DNA from 4 places in the Peribacillus sp. NPDC055009 genome. Region 1 is predicted to be linked to each of the others. Evidence: riboswitches for the same ligand, from Rfam matches in the RefSeq annotation. Region 1 holds a riboswitch; each other region holds the start of a gene.

Evidence for each region. A riboswitch is a leader RNA that binds a small molecule or an ion and turns the genes downstream of it on or off. The one in region 1 is predicted to bind S-adenosylmethionine.
Region 2: linked by a shared signal. The riboswitch ahead of ACWF5P_RS16055 (Fur-regulated basic protein FbpA) and the one ahead of ACWF5P_RS21335 (bifunctional homocysteine S-methyltransferase/methylenetetrahydrofolate reductase) in region 1 are both predicted to bind S-adenosylmethionine.
Region 3: linked by a shared signal. The riboswitch ahead of ACWF5P_RS03885 (5-methyltetrahydropteroyltriglutamate--homocysteine S-methyltransferase) and the one ahead of ACWF5P_RS21335 (bifunctional homocysteine S-methyltransferase/methylenetetrahydrofolate reductase) in region 1 are both predicted to bind S-adenosylmethionine.
Region 4: linked by a shared signal. The riboswitch ahead of ACWF5P_RS04585 (methionine ABC transporter ATP-binding protein) and the one ahead of ACWF5P_RS21335 (bifunctional homocysteine S-methyltransferase/methylenetetrahydrofolate reductase) in region 1 are both predicted to bind S-adenosylmethionine.

Annotation. Positions count from the first base shown of each region.
Region 1 is NZ_JBSGVZ010000018.1:4,670-9,736, reverse strand. Features, by position in the region: gene ku (non-homologous end joining protein Ku) at 134-976, shown strand; gene ACWF5P_RS21340 (MOSC domain-containing protein) at 1,482-2,132, shown strand; SAM riboswitch class I at 2,244-2,342, shown strand; gene ACWF5P_RS21335 (bifunctional homocysteine S-methyltransferase/methylenetetrahydrofolate reductase) at 2,448-4,295, shown strand; gene metH (methionine synthase) at 4,288-5,067, shown strand, end outside.
Region 2 is NZ_JBSGVZ010000010.1:34,330-39,396, forward strand. Features, by position in the region: gene thiD (bifunctional hydroxymethylpyrimidine kinase/phosphomethylpyrimidine kinase) at 1-782, opposite strand, end outside; gene thiW (energy coupling factor transporter S component ThiW) at 751-1,272, opposite strand; gene tenA (thiaminase II) at 1,288-1,977, opposite strand; TPP riboswitch at 2,067-2,172, opposite strand; SAM riboswitch class I at 2,330-2,434, shown strand; gene ACWF5P_RS16055 (Fur-regulated basic protein FbpA) at 2,610-2,798, shown strand; gene ACWF5P_RS16060 (Spo0E family sporulation regulatory protein-aspartic acid phosphatase) at 3,052-3,246, shown strand; gene ACWF5P_RS16065 (GNAT family N-acetyltransferase) at 3,315-3,821, opposite strand; gene ACWF5P_RS16070 (DUF459 domain-containing protein) at 4,043-4,744, shown strand; gene ACWF5P_RS16075 (ABC transporter transmembrane domain-containing protein) at 4,787-5,067, opposite strand, start outside.
Region 3 is NZ_JBSGVZ010000002.1:26,437-31,503, forward strand. Features, by position in the region: gene ACWF5P_RS03875 (ABC transporter substrate-binding protein) at 1-667, opposite strand, end outside; gene ACWF5P_RS03880 (SUMF1/EgtB/PvdO family nonheme iron enzyme) at 682-1,626, opposite strand; SAM riboswitch class I at 2,044-2,145, shown strand; gene ACWF5P_RS03885 (5-methyltetrahydropteroyltriglutamate--homocysteine S-methyltransferase) at 2,229-3,332, shown strand; gene ACWF5P_RS03890 (LysR family transcriptional regulator) at 3,386-4,264, opposite strand; gene ACWF5P_RS03895 (aldehyde dehydrogenase family protein) at 4,380-5,067, shown strand, end outside.
Region 4 is NZ_JBSGVZ010000002.1:157,902-162,968, forward strand. Features, by position in the region: gene ACWF5P_RS04575 (MetQ/NlpA family ABC transporter substrate-binding protein) at 787-1,623, opposite strand; gene ACWF5P_RS04580 (methionine ABC transporter permease) at 1,639-2,307, opposite strand; gene ACWF5P_RS04585 (methionine ABC transporter ATP-binding protein) at 2,300-3,334, opposite strand; SAM riboswitch class I at 3,488-3,600, opposite strand; gene ACWF5P_RS04590 (O-acetylhomoserine aminocarboxypropyltransferase/cysteine synthase family protein) at 3,716-5,026, opposite strand.

The DNA of each region.
Region 1 (5,067 bases):
AAATAATTGATTAACATTATTTTGCCAAAAAAACGAAGTGTTAGAGTTGGCAATTGTTTTTTCGGTTTTTTTTGAACAAAGGGGAATAATAAAATTGTTCTTCTCTTTAAAAATAAGTTATGAGGTGACGAATATGCATACGATGTGGAAGGGGAGCATATCATTCGGTTTGGTGAACATTCCGATAAAACTTCATGCTGCAACGGAGGATAAGGATATTTCTTTAAGGACGTTGCATAAGGAATGTCATTCACCGATTAAATACGAAAAAGTTTGTCCGGTATGCCAGAAAGAAGTGGGTAAGGATGATATAGTCCGCGCTTTTGAGTATACAAAGGGAAAATTTGTTGTATTGGAAGACAATGAACTAGAGCAACTGAAAAAACAAAACGAAGAAAAAGCCGTGGAAATTGTGGATTTCGTTAAAATTGAAGAAATAGATCCCATTTATTTCAATCGGAGTTACTACATGTCCCCTAATGATGGAGGGATAAAAGCTTATTCCCTTTTGAGGCAGGCCCTCAAGGAATCGAATAAGGTAGGATTAGCAAAAATCATCATTCGCTCTAAAGAACAAATGGCGGTAATCCGAGTCGTTGATAATACCTTGGTGATGGAAACGATTCATTATCCGGATGAAGTCCGTTCCACAGCGGATGTTCCGAATATCCCCGCCAATGATACCATTGCAAAAAAAGAAATCGATACTGCCGTATTATTAATAGATCAATTAACGACCACTTTCGATCCGACAAAATACACCGATGACTATCGAACCGCGTTACTTGAATTGATTGAATCAAAGAAAACGGGACAGACGACGATTACAGCCAAAACAAAAGAACCAGTTTCCAACAATGTAACCGATTTAATGGAGGCATTACAGGCATCCATTGACCGTACGAAACATGATGAACCGGAAAAGAAAAAGACGACCCGAAAGAAAGCGGCACCAAAAAAAAAGAAACAAGCTTAAACAGGAAGCTGAGCGGAAGACATATGGTGTCGCTCGGCTTTTCTGCTTGTTTTAGCAAGGAATCAGGCCTCTTATAAGGGAATGAAAGTGACTTTACAGGGAGGTATTTGAATAGGGAATGAAAGTGAAAATAGGTAAGTGAATCACGATTTAAGGATTAGAATGGAACTAAAAGAAAATGATGGATGATAATGAAGGCAAAAAAATTCGCTCCCTAAAGAGCGACAATGAGGAATTCAATCGTGAAAATCAACATATAGGCGAACAGTTGTAGTTTTCGACTATATATTGTGTTCATATTCTACCATATTTAATTCTGAAATAGCAACAAAATTACTGAAACTAACCTATGAATTTTTCTGGAAATCAATGATATTTCGCCCATTTAACGGCTCATGTGGCTTTTTCACTTCATATATTTTTAAAAACTACTGAATATAATGGATTTTTAGTATAATTTATACATATAGGATGATATAAATTAAATATGAATGGAAGATGCAAAATGGAAAATGGAAAAATCAAATCACTTCAGGCCGGAAAGCCGAAACATGAAAGTTTTTCGAATGTCGATATCTTTTCAGCCATGGATAAACAAGCACAGGATAATGTGACAGTGACTAAATCAGGCATAATTGGTGATGGGGTAGGTAATGAAAAGTTCCATGGAGGTCCTGATCGGGCTTTGTGCTTTTACCCCTTTGAGCATTATTCATTATGGAATGAAAGATTCTCTAAAAAGCTGGATATCCCAGCATTCGGTGAAAATTTAACCGTAGCGGGGATGAGAGAAGAAACCACGTATATCGGCGATATTTATCAAATAGGCGAAGTGATTGTTCAAATTAACCAGGGGAGGATACCTTGTTCGACCATTTCCCACTTCAATCAAGAACCTAAGTTTTTGGAACTAGTGCTGAAAACGAGTTTCACTGGTTATTTTGCAAGAGTACTTCAAGAAGGAACGATAAATAAACAAAACGAGATCGTACTAATAGATCGTTTGCAAGAAAAAATTTCAGTTCATTATGCAGCAGAGGTAATCCTTCATAAACGAGATGGGCTGGAAGGCGCCAAGGCTTTACTTACTCTGGACCCATTAGCGGAAGACTGGAAACAAAGAATCTTGAAGAGGGTTCAGGCTGCAAAAGATTGAATCATTTTTGCAAAAGTGAAAAAAATGTCGATCAGGTATTGAAATTGACAGATTATTAATGTAAATTAAATATAATCTAATTTTGAAATCTTGTGAAAATTATATAAATGGATCTTATCGAGAGAGGTGGAGGGACTGGCCCGAAGAAACCTCAGCAACCAGCTTAGGCAAAGGTGCTAAATCCAGCAAGCAGAGCTTGATAGATGAGGAGAATGTTTCAAAAAACCTTCTTCTTTGAGAAGGTTTTTTTTTCCTTTTCTCTCATACTCATAAAATACGACAAAAACAGGACTGTTTTTGAGAGAGGGTGTAATGATGAATTTTCGTAAAGAAGTGAAAGAAAGAATGCTAGTTGGGGAAGGGGCAATGGGGACCTTATTGTACTCAAATGGCATCGATCAATGTTATGAGGAATTAAACTGCACGAATCCGGATCAAATAGAGTCTATCCATCGTGCCTATCTGGAAGCTGGTGCAGATATCCTTCAATCGAATACATACGGAGCCAATTTCAACAAATTGAAACGGTATGGACTTGAAGATGAAGTAAGCAGAATCAATCGCCAGGGAGTCATTCTTGCTAAAAAAGCGGCAAAAGGACAGGCTTATGTCTTCGGTACCATAGGGGCACAACGGAGTATCAGGAAATCGGATTTAAACATGGAAGAGATTAAACGGGGGTTTCGTGAACAGTTATACAGTCTGTTGATGGAAAACCCTGATGGGATTCTGTTGGAAACATTTTATGACCTGGAAGAGCTGGAAACCGTTCTGCAAATCGTAAAAAATGAAACTGGACTGCCGATCATCGCAAATGTTTCGATGCATGAACTGGGTAATCTCCAAAATGGAATCCATTTAAATGAAGCCTTTCAAAAACTCGAGCAATTGGGTGCCGATGTTGTTGGGGTGAATTGCCGTCTTGGTCCACATCATATGATCCGGGCCTTGGAAGAAGTGAGTTTGCCAAAGCAAGCATCGATTGCCATATACCCTAATGCCAGCCTTCCTGATTATGTGGATGGAAGGCTCGTCTATAAAGCCGTGCCGGAATATTTCGGTTCAAGTGCCCTGGAACTTCGTGAGCAAGGTGCCGCTATCATAGGCGGGTGCTGTGGAACGACGCCACTGCATATTCAAGCTGTAAAGAATGCGATCGGAAGTTTTGCTCCCGTAAAAGAGAAAGTTACGAAATCCCGTGAAATAGAAATAATTGAAGTGAACGAAAGAGAATTGGAACTTCCACTGTACGAAAAGGCCAAGACGGAAAGGACAATCCTGGTTGAACTTGATCCACCTAAAAAGCTGGGAATAGAGAGCTTCATGACCGGTGCAGAGGTTTTGAAAAAAGCAGGGGTCGATTCCATTACACTAGCGGATAATTCACTTGCCTCACCAAGGATATCGAATGATGCACTGGCTAACCTACTGAAGAACCAATTGAATATTAATCCGATGGTGCATATAACATGCCGTGATCGAAATTTGATTGGCCTGCAATCACATTTAATGGGTCTGCAGACGGTGGGGCTGAATGAATTATTGATCATCACCGGAGATCCTTCAAAAATAGGGGACTTCCCGGGTGCCACTTCGGTTTATGATTTATCTTCCTTCGACCTTATAAGCATGGTCAAACAATTTAATGAAGGTCTTTCCTATTCCGGTCAAAGTCTGGGGCAACGGGCAAATTTTAAAATTGCGGCAGCGTTTAATCCGAATGTGAAATATCTGGATAAAGCAGTACTGAGAATGGAAAAGAAGATTTCCTGTGGTGCTCAATCCTTTTTGACACAGCCAATTTATTCGGTGGAGCAAATCGAAGAAGTACATGTAGCTACAAAACATTTAGAAACCCCGATTTTCATCGGTATCATGCCTTTGACAAGCACCCGGAACGCAGAATTCATCCATAATGAGATCCCAGGCATCAAATTGCCTGATAACGTAAGAAGGGCAATGGCTTTAGCGGGGGATGACCCTGTAAAGTCAAGGATTGAAGGGGTTAATATCGCGCGGGAACTGGTGGACGCGGCAAGGGAAAAATTCAAGGGCATATATTTAATCACTCCGTTCCTTCGCTATGAAATGACGGCGGAACTTACGAAATATATTAGAAAAGTCGATAGTAAACAGACATCAGAGGTGGCAGTACATGAATAAAAAAGCGATTCAAGATCAGTTAAATTCCAAGATTCTCCTACTTGATGGGGCGATGGGAACCATGCTTCAAGCGGAGGATTTGACAGCAGATGATTTTGGAGGGGAACAATTCGAGGGCTGCAATGAATATTTATCACTGACGCAGCCGGAAATCATCCAATCCATTCATGAAAAATATTTAGCGGCGGGCGCAGATATCATTGAAACAAATACCTTTGGAGCGACCAGCATCGTTCTTGAGGAATACCAAATAAGCACGATCGCCTACAAGCTAAATAAAATTTCAGCTGAGCTTGCCGTTAAAGCTTGTGAAAAGTATTCCAATGAAGAATGGCCAAGGTATGTAGCTGGCTCGATGGGCCCCACTACAAAAACGCTTTCCGTAACGGGCGGAACGACTTTTGATATTTTAACCGATTCTTATGAAGAACAGGCACTGGGTCTCTTGGATGGCGGTGTAGACTTGCTGTTGGTGGAAACCTGTCAGGATATGCTTAATGTCAAGGCTGCCTTTTCTGGAATCAAAGCAGCATTCGCAAAAACAGGAAAAGATGTGCCTGTCATCATATCAGGAACAATCGAACCGATGGGCACTACACTTGCTGGCCAGTCCATAGAAGCTTTTTATTTATCGGTTGAACATATGAAGCCCGTAGCTGTCGGCCTTAATTGTGCAACAGGGCCGGAATTCATGATAGACCATATCAGGACACTTGCAGATATATCAAACAGCGCCATCAGCTGTTATCCGAATGCCGGGCTCCCTGATGAA
Region 2 (5,067 bases), on a different contig from region 1:
TTTGAATATGAATGAAAATGATGGACAGGACCATGACCTTTACCGATTGAAAAACTATTGCGTATCGCTTCAGAAATATAAGTCTTGGCCTGTTCGATCGACTCTTGCAAGGGCAGTCCATTTGCCAGGTTTGATGTAATGGCGGATGATAAGGTACAGCCCGTACCATGAGTGTTTTTTGTATGTATGCGCTCTCCCTTGATCCAGTGGAAGTCAGTCCCATCATAATAAAGATCATTTGGATTTCCCGCTGCATGGCCCCCTTTAAGTAAAACGGCTTTGGGACCCATTTCTTGTATTGAAATGCATGCCTTGTAGAAATCTTGTTTCGTTCGAATCGACAAGCCAGTAAGCACTTCCGCTTCCGGTACATTTGGTGTTACAAGTGTTGCAAACGGAAGTAAGTCCATTTTTAAGGCGGAGACAGCCTTTTCGTCGAGCAAATGGTGGCCGCTTTTGGAAATCATGACAGGGTCAAGGATAACGATGGCAGGCATGAAGGTTTTAAGGGACGCAGCGACTGTTTCCACGATTTCTTTTGATCCAAGCATGCCTATTTTTACTGCATCGACAGGAATATCTTCAAATATAGCTGCAATTTGGTCCGATATGATAGCTGTTTCAATTGGCTGTACTGAACGGACTTCCATTGTATTTTGTGCGGTTACGGCTGTTATGGCAGACATTCCAAAAACCCCATGTGCAGAAAATGTTTTTAAATCCGCTTGTATTCCAGCACCGCCTCCTGAATCAGAGCCGGCGATGGTTAATGCTGTTTTCATAAAAAAACCCCTTCATATAATTATTTTTTAGAAGTATTTTAAGTAATATGAAAGCTAGAATCGCACCTGCGAATGAACTGAGCATAAAAGCCGGTAAAAAACCAAAAAGAGCAGCTTTTTCTCCTAATAGGAGGATGGCAAGTGGATAACAGGCCATGGAACCGAGAATGCCGGTCCCGATCACTTCACCTAAACAAGCGAATTTTAAGCTTTGTGTTTTTCGATAAAGGATGGCAGCCAAAAGTGCACCGAACATGCTCCCGGGAAAGGCGAATATTGAACCGGTACCAGACATGTTTCTAATGATGGAAACTAGGAAAGCTTGTGTCACAGCATAAGCAGGCCCCAATAGAACGGCCGTGAGGACATTTGACAGATGCTGAATAGGAAAGACCTTTGCAAATCCTGCAGGGATGAAAATAAATGAACTGGTCAGTGTCGTTATAGCCGTTATCATGGCAGTCAACGTCAGTTTCTTGATAGGATTCATCATCATGTCTGCGACCTACAGCGGCCAATCCTGCTCATTTTGAACCATATCCCAGAATAAGTATTCATATCGGGAAGTAACCAAAAAGTGCTTTTCTAATCGAAGAAGTTCCTTTTCTGGCATGCCTTCCGTCAATTCTTCCAACAATGCGATCAGCCACTTGTGTGCTTCCCCGAATTCAGGTGATGAATAGGACCTTATCCAATCTGCGTAGCGATTGTTTTCCAATGCTGCTCCATTTTGTTCTTTTAATAGCAAACCGATTTCATAGTAATCCCAAGCGCATGGCAGGAGACAGGCGATCAAGTCTGCCAATGTCCCATGCTGAGCTGCATTTAGCATGTAACCTGTATAGGCTAGAGTGGTGGGAGTAGGTTCTGTTTCTTCCAATTCCTTGGAACTGATCCCGAATTCGGAAGCATACTGCCGATGGATATCCATTTCCACTTGAAGGGTTTCATTTAAAATACTCGCAAACTTTGCCATGGTTTCGATGTTATGGGCTTTGATGACACCTAAAGCAAAGAGCTTGGAATAATCCATGAGATAGATATAGTCCTGCTTCATGTAATAGGCAAATTTCTTTTCAGGAAGCGTACCATTTCCAATTGCCTGGACAAAGGGATGTGAATGATTCCTTTTCCAAATCTCTTTTGCCCGTGCATGAAGTCTATCACTGAATGTTTCTGTTTTAATATTCTCCATTGTTCATCCTCCTTTAGAATGTTTCCCCTAGATAATGAAAAACCCCGTTCCTGAATACGGAACGGGGTAGATGGATATAGTCTGTAAATGGACGATATCATCCACTTCCCTCCGCCGGTATGAGCCGGTTCAGGTTCAAAGGGTCCGGAAACTATTTCCATCTCAGTCTTAAAAAAGACTCCCCTAGTGGTGTGAATTGTATGTAATTACTGACATCATATCAGAAAGACAAGAAAATGCAACCCGTATTTGAAGAGGGAGCATGTAATGTCCAGGAAAAAAGGGAGAACCAGGTAATTGACTTTTGATAATTATTAGGGTAGAATCATTTCTACATCATTTATATATCGAATTCTTATCCAGAGAGGTGGAGGGACTTGGCCCAAAGAAACCTCGGCAGCGGACCCATTTTGGGAACTGTGCTAAATCCAACAAGCATATGCTTGGAAGATAAGAAGAGCCGTACGGACACAGTCAGCCTCTTCTTGAATTAGAAGGGGCTTTTATTTTTGGGAAATAACGTTTAGTGACATAATAGAAAAGGTATATATAATTTGGTGAAAATCAAACAAGTTGATAAAGTTAGCTAACTAGAAGCAGGCTCTAGGATGACTAGGAAAGGAGCCATTTACATGGCAGAATTATTTAAGAGGATTGAACAGAGGAAGGCAAAACTCATTGAAGAGCTATTGGCCAATGGAGTATACAAAACCTCTGATGAAAGGCACCTTTATGATGCCCCATTAAAAGTGCTTGAAGATGAATATAAGATTGTTATAAATAGACCTAATAACGAGTCACCTTCTGAATGGATGACATAGTAAGCGAAGGACTATATTTTGGGCTCTTGGATAAGGGATATGATGTAAGCATTCACAGTATACACTAGTGGATGCTTTTTTGCGTTTAATAGAAAATGACATAAAATATACATAATTAAAGAATAAAGTAGGTGTTTTGTCACATTTGTCCTATAAAATAACACATTTTATTTCTGAAAAATAGTTGATTTTAACTAGTAGTTTAATTATGATGAAAGTGTAAAAAAATTGAATAAATGGGAGGTGGCATATAATGCCTTACCGTAAAGTAACTATAGAAAGGGTAGAAGAAAAGAGACAGGAAATGATCAAATTGGCAGCAAGTTACGGCTTAACAAGTCTGCTTACTGTTCAGGCCAGTCAAGAATTGGATACGCTATTAAATGCGTTAGCAAGTAAAAGAGAGTCAGAATATTTTTCCCTCCAAAACGCATATCGGTATTTTTAAATTAGCATATTCGACCTGTATTAATTTGAAAAAGCTACTGCTCAAGGCAATAGCTCTAAAAAATTATATTAAATATCGACACGTTTACCAAGAATGATCAAATCCCGCTCAATGCCATCCAGCTCGGCAACTTGAGGTAAATGTGCCCATTCTTCAAACCCGAATTTGGAAAAAAGCTTAAGGCTAGGTATATTGTGGGCGAAAATGAAACCCAATATAGTCTTAATACCTAATTTTGGACTCAATTCAATTGCCTTTTGAATCGAAATTTGTCCGATTCCTTTTCCCCGGAAATAATCATCAATATAAATGCTGATTTCGGCAGTGGAATTATATGCCGGTCGGCCATAGAAGGATTGAAAGCTCATCCATCCAGCAGTTTTCCCTTCTATAGTAATGATATATAGCGGTCTACTTTCTGAATGATGTTCCTCAAACCATTTAACCCTCGATTGGACGGATACAGGCTCCGTATCTGCCGTGACCATTCTTGAAGCAATTGTCGAATTATATATTTCAACAATTCTAGGTAAATCAGATAGTTCTGCCTCTCTAAACTCTATGTGCTCTTCCATGATGTAATCTCCTAACTATCATTTATTCAATCTCCAGAATGAAGGGTAATCCCGTTTTTTTGTTTAAGGGACGGTGAATTGACATCCAATCCATTGAAAGTTTTTTATTATCATACACTTTTTACTCTTTATCTGACAATTCCTTTTTTATGTTAAGTCTGCAGATTTTTTGGGTATGAAAAGGATTAAATACTTCTAGTAAAAAGGCAGAGGAGAACCAAATGAAAAAATTGTCAGTTTTTTTGATTATAGTACTGGTTATATGTTTTGTTGCATATGAATTTCAGGCCTCGGAGTCGGAAGATGTGCAAAGGGTGATGGCTTTTGGAGATTCGTTAACCTATGGAAAAGGGGATAAGGATGGAGAAGGATATATAGAAGGCCTGGAGGATGAATTGAATAACCCGGAATCGGAACAAAAAGTGAGTTTTTGGAATTACGGTATAAAAGGCCAGGAAACGGATGGGGTGATGAAACAGCTTGATGATTACCGCATTAAAACGAAACTTGATGAAGCCGATACTTTCATCGTTTATATCGGAACGAATGACTTGATCAATAGTAACGGCGGGGACTTGGAGAAAATAAGTGATCGAAAAATCAATGAGGGTAAACGGGAGTATATCAGCCATCTGAAAAAGATTACGTCAACACTCATAAAGGCAAACGATAAAGCTGATATTTTGGTAGTGGGACTATATAACCCAATTAAAGGAAATCAAAAACTTGAAAAGCATATTCGCGATTATAACCAGTCAATAAAGGGAATAGCGGATAAAGACAATAGGATGTTATTCATTCCTACGAATGATCTTTTTGAAGATAAAAAGAAAACAGAGTATTTCAGTGATAAGTTACATCCGAATGAAAAAGGGTATCAGCTCATTGCGAATCGGGTTTTGGAAAGTTATGATTTCAAATGAAAGCAAAAATGCACAGGAAGGCATTCTGTGCATTCTTGCTTTCTAGGAATTTAATATGGCTTTTAGTTGAGGGAACTGCAAGTCATGGAGCTGCTTGTATCTGCCATTGTTTTGCAATAACTGTTCATGTGTTCCTTTTTCATGAACCTGCCCTTTTTCCAGAACGATTATTTGATCGGCATCATGAATGGTCGATAAACGATGTGCAATCACAATTGAAGTTCGGTTTATCAATAAACGTGACAAAGCTTCCTGTATCAAATGTTCGGATTCTGTATCCAAGGCCGCTGTTGCTTCATCGAGAATGATGATTTGCGGATTTT
Region 3 (5,067 bases), on a different contig from region 1:
TCGTCACTCCTGCACCAACCAAATTATCAAGTTGATTTACTTCATCAATTTCCTTAAATGTATCTGTAAGTGCACCACTAACCCAAACAGCATCAATATCGCCTTTTTTCATTCCAATAATCGCTTCGTCAGGCGTACTGTATGGAACATATGTGATATCTTTTTCATTGATTTTATTAGCTTCTAAGTATTTAGCCCACACATATTCATAGACAGTTCCTTTTGAAACTCCTAACTTTTTCCCTTTTAAATCACTTGCCGATTCAATATCCCCTTTAACAAGTAGCTGGGTTTCCTTGGAGGAATCCTCTTTCCCTCTTGTAAGTGTTCCTAAAATCACCATATCCCCTTTACCTAACGAGTTTAACAAGGCGTAATCTGCAGCTATTCCAGTATCAGCTTGTTCTGTTAATACAGCATTAACCGTGTCAATTCCCATGGCAAAATTGGTAAGCTTTGCTTCTACGCCGTAATTTGAGAAGTATCCCTGTATCTCTGCCGCCCTGAATTGAAGTGAACCACCTGCTGCAGTATCAATAGCCATCCTTATAACGTCACTGTTAGGTGCACCAGCATCTTCTGAAGGAGATGAGGAACATCCAGCGATAAATAAAATGTTTAACATCGAAATAACAACCAATAAAGACCTCAAATTTTTCATGTTCATATCCCCTATGGCACTTATTTTTTTAAGTTGGCAACACATCTAAAACCCATATGCCCTGTAGAGCTGTCAATCATATTATAAGTACGGGCTGAAATCCTATAACGATTACAATATGATCGATGGCATAGATAGGATCCGCCTTTTATCAGTTTTGCAAAAGGATCGGGATCGAGGACTTCACTTCCATGTTGAATTGAAAATGTATCCTCGCACCATTCCCACACATTCCCCGACATGTTATAAAGGCCAAAATCATTCGGTTCAAAGGTATCAACAGGAGCCGTTCCTAAAAATCCGTCTTCTCCCAAATTTTCGTTTGGAAAATTGCCTTGCCAAATATTACAGTGATGCTTTCCCCCTTGGTGCAACTCATCCCCCCAAGGATATTTACGATTTACCACTCCACTGGCAGCAGCATATTCCCATTCCGCTTCTGTCGGAAGTCTTTTTCCAGCCCATCTACAAAACGCTTTGGCATCATTCCATGACACATGGACGACCGGATGGTGAAAGCGATTCACGATTGAGGAATCCGTCCCTTCCGGATGCTTCCAGCAAGCATTTCGAACAGCTATCCACCAAGGTGTTTTTTCGGCTGCCCCCACCATATCCCGTTCCATTCGTTTGTTGACAAACAAGTTAAAAACAAAAGACCATCCATATTTCTCCGCATCTGTTACATAACCGGTATCCTTTATAAAACAATAGAATTGTTCATTTGTTACGGCGTATCGGTCCATGTAAAAGGACTCAATCTTTACTGTTCGTGGTGGATATTCACCATCTTCTCTTGAACTATCTTCATCACTTGATCCTAGTAAAAATTCACCTGCTTGTATCAAAGACATATTATAGAAATCGTTTTTGTTTGTCGGGATCGAATCAAGGTCAGTTTCAATTGAAAGAAAATTCCGTCTTTTCAATACAGTACAGCATGATTTCATATTTGTTGTTTTCATGTTTCCACTCTCCAATGAATCTTCTCCTAGGCACTGCTTATGCCTGTATTATCACAATTTTTTTCGAACAAAAAAGGACACAGAAATGTTGTAATGAACAACAATTCAGTATCCTTTGGTTGACCAATTGGATAATCCAATTTTATTCTCTTTTCTTTATGCAATTTAACAATAAAACATAAATACTCATTAATCAAGTAGGTTTAATTATTTTATTTATTTTTTTCAGTCTTCCCTACTAATCGTTGTTTTAAAAAACCACGTCTAAACCTTATCTAAAAAGTGGTATAAAAAGCCGAATACAGAAAATGATCATGCCAGGAACCGAGTAATAAACGGTATATTCTAAATATTCAACCTCCAGCGCTTGACCTTTGTAAAAACTACCTGTATAGTCATAATTAATTTAATAGACAACTCTTATCCAGAGAGGTGGAGGGACTGGCCCTTTGATGCCTCAGCAACAGACTGATCATGTACTGTGCTAATTCCAGAAGTGTAAAAACTTGAAGATAAGAAGAGTATATAGCTTTGTTGCCAACACCTCTTCTTATTTTTTAAGAAGAGGTTTTTTATTTTTAAAAGGAAAGAAGGAATGCAACATGTCAATCACATTAACGAAAGCACCATTCAGGGCCGATCACGTCGGAAGTTTATTAAGACCGGAACGTTTACATATTGCCAGAAAGCAATTTAGGGAGGGTACCCTTTCAGCAGAGCGCCTTCGTGAAATTGAAACCGAAGAAATCAAACGGATTGTCGATAAACAAATTGAAGTTGGATTGGAGGCTGTTACGGACGGCGAGTTCAGACGAACATGGTGGCACTTTGACTTCCTCGAACATTTAAATGGCATCGAGGGATATGTGACTGAAAAAGGTCTCACATTCGATGGTGTGGAAACAGAGAGATATAACGTTCGCAATACCGGGAAGGTTTCATTCAATCCTGAACATCCCTTCATTAGTGATTTCATTGAATTGAACAAAATCGTGAACGGTCGTGCCGTTGCTAAGCAAACCATTCCCAGTCCGAATCAGTTATTTGCTGCAGGTATTCATAATGAAGACATCTACCCTGATATTGAAGATTATGCAAATGATATCATCAAGGCGTATCAGCATGCTTTGAAAGCCTTTTATGAAGCAGGTGTGCGTTATCTTCAATTGGATGATGTATATATTGCCAGACTTTCAGCTCCAGATTTCCAGTTCAAAGATGGAAAATATACGAGGGAACAGTTAATTGATCTTGCACTTCGTGTCATTAATGGAGCATTGGAAGGCAAACCAGAAGACCTTGTCGTCACTACCCACCTATGTCGCGGAAACTATCAGTCGACTTGGGCGTTTGAAGGAAGCTATGCCCGTATCGCCCCAACTTTATTGGCAAAGGAAAAAGTGGATGGATTCTTCTTGGAATATGATGATCAACGCTCAGGGGATTTCAAACCATTGGAATACATTCCAAATGGCGGTGCACAGGTCGTACTGGGTGTCGTCACTTCAAAAAATGGAGAAATCGAAGACAAGGAAGCAGTTAAGGCACGCATCAAGGAAGCTTCAAACTTCGTTGCTCTCGAACAATTATGCTTAAGCCCTCAATGCGGCTTCGCCTCCACCCATCACGGCAACAAGCTGACCGAAGAACAGCAATGGGAAAAGCTGAAATTCGTCGTTGATGTAGCAAAAGAAGTGTGGGAATGATTCATCTTTAAATGTAACGTAAAAGCTAGGCATTAGGCAGGCCTAGCTTTTCTTCAAAACAGCTCAATAAAATGTTTTGCCGTTTTGGAAAGATAACGATCTTGTCTAAAAACCAAAGCTATATTCGATTGAATTGAAGAATCGATAATATCCAACACTTTCACTCCTTTTATAATATGAGGTGAAACAGCTGATTTCGGAACAATACTCGCCCCAACTCCAGCTGAAACCAGAGAGAGCAGAACATTTACATCATGGCATTCGCATAAAATATTTGGCTGTATTTCCCGCTTTTTAAATTCCTCGATAATTTCTTCGTAAATCCCTTGTCCTTTTTCCCTATGCACTAAAAGCAATGGGATATTTTCAATATCCTTTAAATGAACCCTACTCTTTGAAGTGAAACTGTCCCAAACCTCAGGTACAACAAAAACATTCGGCACTTGTCCTATGTTCAAAATGGAAAGACCCTTCATCTCGACAGGTAAATGAACAATAGCAAGTTCAATATCCTGATTCTCCAAATAATTACTTATTTCATATGGATCTCCTGCGAATATTTTAAAGGAAACGGAAGGATATTTTTTCTTAAAATCATTAATTTTATCAGGTAAATAAGACATATAGGCAAGTACGGAACCTACTGAAAGGGTACCTTTAATTCCCTCACCCGTTTCCTTCACTTCGAGCAAGGAGTCCTCGAAATATTGCAGCATATTCTTAGCCTTCTCGTAAAGTACCCTCCCAGCTTCGGTCAATTCCATACTTTTACCATTCCTTTTTCGCTCAAGTAAAGTAGTCCCTAATTCTTCTTCCATAAGGCGGAGCTGCTGGCTTAATGGCGGCTGTGACATATTCAATTTTTTTGCTGCACGGGAAACCTGGCCTTCTTCTGCAAGAATAAGAAAATATCGTAATTGTCTAATATCCATTTTGGCACCTCTAATATATATGTAAAGCGTATATAAACTTAATTATATAGATATTTTAAATATGATACAAACAGCAGTAAAATATATTTGTTTACAATATAAAGGGGTGTTCAAAATGGAGAAATTCAAGGATCTAAACAAAAGCTTCATCAATGGGGAATGGATGGAAGGCTCAAGTCAACGCAGATATAATATTTTAAACCCATACAATAATGCCGTGATTTCAAATGTGAGCTTGGCTACATCAAAACAGCTCGAAGAATCATTTGAAATAGCAAAAAATGCTCAAAAAGGTTGGGCAAAAACATCAGCTGAAAAACGTCGTCAGGTCCTGCTTAAAGTTGGTGAATTCCTACAGGAAAACCGGAATGAAATCGTTGAAATGATTTCCCGTGAAACGGGTGGATCGCTTATTAAAACAAATGTTGAATTTCAGCTTACTATGGAAATAGTCGAAGAATCTACTAACATGGTGGATGAAATATATCAAATGCATGAGGTTCCGTCAGCTATAGATCATAAAGTCAATCATATACATCGACTGCCACTAGGAGTTATTTCTTCAATATCTCCGTTTAACTTTCCGATGAACTTGTCAATGAGAACCATCGCACCAGCCATTGCATTAGGAAATGCAGTCGTTCACAAACCGGACGTTCAAGTTGGATTTGCTGGAGGAATCATCATTGCTGCAGCATTTGAATATGCCGGTCTTCCAAAAGGCGTCTTTAATATGATCCTAACTGACCTGGAAGAAATCGGTGATGGCATGCTGACAAACCCGATCCCCAAATTAATCAGCT
Region 4 (5,067 bases), on a different contig from region 1:
CGCTTGTTACATTTAAATCCAGAGTATTGATAGTGAACCATCCTTTCAAATTTGTGTATCATTTTATTACCTGCATTATCTCTATACCCTTTCCTTTCCTGATTAAACATGAAATGAATTAAATTAAGCCGCAGACTAAAACAAACTGGATCATCAATGAGTTTGTACAGTTTTTTAGGTTTTTAGGTTTCAAAATTTGAACGTTACTTTCCACTTCAGGCACTAGCTTTCCGCGGGCGGTCCGGAAGCCTCCTCGGTGCTTTTGCGCCTGCGGGGTCTCCCTTGACTCGCTTTTCCCGCAGGAGTCTCGTACCTTCCGTTCCAATCCACTAAGTCTAAACAATCAGATAGAATCACTTTCACCTAATGTTTTCAAAATGAAGTGCCTCACTTCTCTAAGTCCGAAAAAATTACGAGCGACGCATTATGTAAAAGCTGAACGGACAAACCAGCTCGCTTATTCATTTATGCGTCAGAAGACCGTAACGGATTTGTGATGGGACGATAGTAACACCCGGAAATACTCGTATTAAGAGCCTCTGATTGAACAAGTGATTAAGAAAGCTGGAAAACCTGAAGCTTTTGACGCAGATTCCGCAACCATGGCTATGTGTAATATGAGCGTTTTGGTTGTTATCTCTGTCCATCGGCACTCAACAACAAATAAAGAGGGCTATTATCGGTTCAAATCCAAAATAAAAACAAAAAGGTTTCGGAATGAGACCATTCCGAAACCTTTTTGTTTTTAAACTGCGACCTGAGTTAAATCAGGTCGCCATTCTTGAATTATTTATCCGCCGGTACAACTGCACCTTTGTATTCTTTAAGAATGAAATCTTGAATTTCTTTAGAATGCAATACTTCTACAAGCGCTTTTATTGCTTCTTTATTTTCGTCACCTTTGTTTACGGCAATGACATTCACATATGGAGATTCCGAATCTTCAATCGCAATCGAATCTTCAAGCGGATTCAAACCGGCGTCAATTGCATAGTTGGAGTTGATCAAGACTGCATCGCCTTCGCCACTCTCATAAATTTTAGGAAGCAGGGCCGCTTCATAATCAGCATCGAATTTAAGGTTTTTCTTATTTTCAACGATGTCTTTAGTTGTAGCCGTCGTTTTATCGACGCCTTCTTTCAAAGTGATCAGGCCATTCTTTTCCAAAAGGGATAAAGCGCGCCCATGATCAGCAACAGAGCTGCTCATAATAATTGTTGCGCCTTCCGGAAGTTTATCAATGCTTTTATATTTTTGTGAATATAGAGCAATCGGCTCGATATGGATTCCGCCAGCATTAACGAAGTCATATCCATTTTCTTTAATTTGCCCCTCTAAATATGGAATATGTTGAAAGTAGTTAGCATCCAATTCCTTATCATTCAACGCCTTATTCGGTAAAACATAGTCCTGGAAAGTTTCGATTTCCAATTCGATTCCTTTTTCTTTAAGAAGCGGCTTAGCTTCCTCAAGGATTTCAGCATGAGGAACATTGGATGCCCCTACAACTATTTTCTTCGATTCTTTCTCCGTATCACTGCCGCTTTTATCCTTTTCACTTCCACAAGCAGCCAAAGCGATAGACAACACTAAAATTAATGCAAATCCTAAAAACTTTTTCATCCTATTCATCTCCCTTTATCTTTTGTCCAATTTAGATGTAATCACATCTCCAATAATTTGAATTATGAAGACGATAATTAGAATAACGATGGTCGCCACTAGTGTAACGTCATTTTGATTTCTTTGATAGCCGTCCAAATAGGCTAGATTACCAAGCCCGCCTGCGCCGATGACCCCGGCCATTGCGGTATATCCAACCAATGCAATCGATGTTACCGTAATCCCAGAAATAAGGGCAGGCATTGACTCTGGAAGAAGGACCTTCCAAATGATCGTGCTCGTTTTTGCTCCCATCGATTTAGCAGCTTCAATTACACCTTTATCGATTTCACGAAGGCCGATTTCTACCATACGCGCATAAAATGGTGCCGCACCGATAATAAGTGCCGGCAGTGCAGCGTTCTCTCCGATCATGGAACCGACTAGCGCTTTAGTGAAAGGAATGAGCAGCACGATCAAAATAAGAAATGGAATGGAACGGAAAATATTGACGACAGCACTCATGATCCCGTTGACTGCCCGGTTTTCCCACATATTACCCTTCCCTGTCAGGAACAGGATCAATCCTAATATTATGCCTATAAAAAAGGTTGCCACTACAGAGACGCTTGTCATGTAAAGCGTTTCCCTCGTAGCTTCAATAATGTCTTCCCAATCAACATTCGGCAATAATTCTTCAAGCATGAGTAATCACCTCCACGCCTACCTGCTGTGCTTTAATGAATTCGATTGCGCGGAGCATTTCATCCTCAGTGCCATCAAGATGGATAAACAATGTTCCATATGAACCGCTTCTTGTTTGGGATATCTTACCTTGAACGATATTGACATCCAACTCGAAGTTACGTACAAGCTTGGTGATCAACGGGCTTTCGGCATGATCGCCTACAAAGGTCAATTGAATCACTTTGCCTGCAGGATAGCGTTCGAGCAAATGGTCCATCGTTTCTTTCGTTTCTTCCGGTTCCGTTACCTGTTGCACGAAACGCTTCGTCATTTGTTCTTTAGGGTTCTTGAAAACATCCAGGACAGGTCCCTGTTCAACAACTTGCCCACTTTCCATCACGGCGACGCGATGGCAGATTTTGCGGATCACATGCATTTCATGTGTTATCAAGACGATCGTCAACCCCAAACGCTGATTGATGTCAACAAGCAATTCGAGTATGGAGTCGGTAGTCTGCGGATCCAAGGCAGAAGTCGCTTCATCACACAGCAGCACTTTAGGGTCATTTGCCAGAGCCCTGGCTATTCCCACCCTTTGCTTTTGCCCTCCGCTTAATTGTGATGGATAGGCCTTTTCCCTGCCTTCCAATCCTACTAACTTGATCAATTCGTTCACACGCTTGGTTCGCTCAGGTTTAGAAACTCCTGCAATTTCCAATGGGAAAGATATATTCTCCTGAACGGTCCTCGACCATAATAAATTGAAATGTTGGAAAATCATGCTGATTTCTTGACGGGCCTTGCGGAGCTGAGCCCCTTTAATTTTTGAAATTTCCTTCTCAGCAACTACAACAGATCCCTCTGTTGGTGTTTCCAATCCATTGAGCATTCTGATCAAAGTACTTTTCCCCGCTCCACTGTAACCGATGATACCGAAAATCTCGCCTTTATTTATTTCAACATTCACATTATTTACAGCCTTGATTGTCTCACTGTTTCCTTTTCCTGTTCGGAACAGCTTACTGACTTTCGTCAATGTAATCATTAACCCTCACCTCTTTTATCCAATAAAACCTATGAACTTAGTTGATTTCTCTACATTATTAGTCTGTTTCTCATATCATGTAAAAGTTTACCCAATTAAAACAGAAAAAACCTTTCTGCATGAGCAGAAAGGCAGGTGAAGAAACAGGCCTTCCTCTCATCTTCCAAAGTGATTAAACTTTGTGTGAATTGGCACCTTTCCAAGGAAATCTCCTTGTCGGTTGCCGGGTTTCATCGGGCACATCCCTCCACCTCTCTTGATAAGAGCTAATATATAGAATATTTGTACATCATTAAGTTCTTTAGTATGGAGAAATTTTATCATAGATAAAAAAGGAGTGCAATGTATAATATTTCTAGTACAAGCATACAGAAACTTTACTTAAACCGTTTTGGATGTCAAGGAGACTATATTCGTCGCTTTTTCAATTGCCTGCTCCAAATCTTCTATTAAATCCTCTACATTTTCAATCCCAATCGATAAACGGACTTGGTCGGCACTCACACCCGCTTTCGCAAGACCTGCCTCATTCAATTGTTGATGGGTCGTACTGGCTGGGTGGATGATCAAGCTCTTCGCATCCCCAACATTCGCTACATGGGACCATAATTCCACCGAATTGATAAGTTTTGCCCCAGCTTCTCGATTACCTTGTATCCCAAAAGTCACAACAGATCCAGCTCCCTTTGGCAAATATTTTTCCGCAAGGGCTTTATCGGGATGATCCTCATCACCAGGATGTGAAACCCAAGTCACCGCAGGATGGTTTTTTAAATATTTAATGACAGACTTGGTGTTTGATAGATGCTCTTTCATCCTTACATGCAGCGTTTCAAGTCCCAGCGTAAACTGGAATGCACTTTGGGCACTTAGCGCAGGTCCTAAATCACGGAGTAACTGGACTCGGGCTTTCGTTATGAATGCGGCAGGTCCAACTGCCTCGGCGTATACCAGATTGTCGTAACTTGGGTCAGGCTCTGTGAAGCCAGGGTAATTTGGCGAGTTCCAATCGAATTTCCCTCCATCCACGATGACACCGCCAAGCGTAGTTCCATTTCCCAGAAGCCATTTTGTAGCGGAATGGATGACAATATCCGCTCCAAAATCAATTGGTCTGCATAGATACGGTGTCGCAAAGGTATTATCAATGATTAAAGGTATTCCGGCATCATGGGCGATTTTCGCTACCGCTTCAATATCAAGCACCCTCAAACTTGGATTTCCGATGGTTTCAGCAAAAATGGCTTTAGTTCTTGGCGTAATCGCCCTTTTGAAATTTTCAGGGTCATCAGGAGAAACGAACTTCACTTTAATCCCGTATTTAGGAAGAGTATTTTCAAAAAGGTTATACGTACCGCCATATAATGTAGATGCTGAAACAATCTCATCCCCTGCAGCGGCAATATTCAGGATTGAAAGTGAGATGGCAGCCATTCCGCTTGCTGTTGCCAATCCGCCGATTCCGCCTTCCAATAAGGCCATTCTTTCCTCAAAAACGCTGATCGTGGGATTATGGAGTCGTGAATATATATAGCCATTCTCCTTTAGGCCAAATAAATTCGCTGCATGGTCGGTGTCCTTGAACAAGTATGCATTGCTTTGGTAGATAGGAACTGCACGTGCACCTGTTTCATCAGCTTGCAGACCGCCATGAACACTCAATGTTTCGAAACGCAATTTTTTCCCTGACATATGATTTCACCTTTTTCTATGGATTTAGTTGGAATTATATG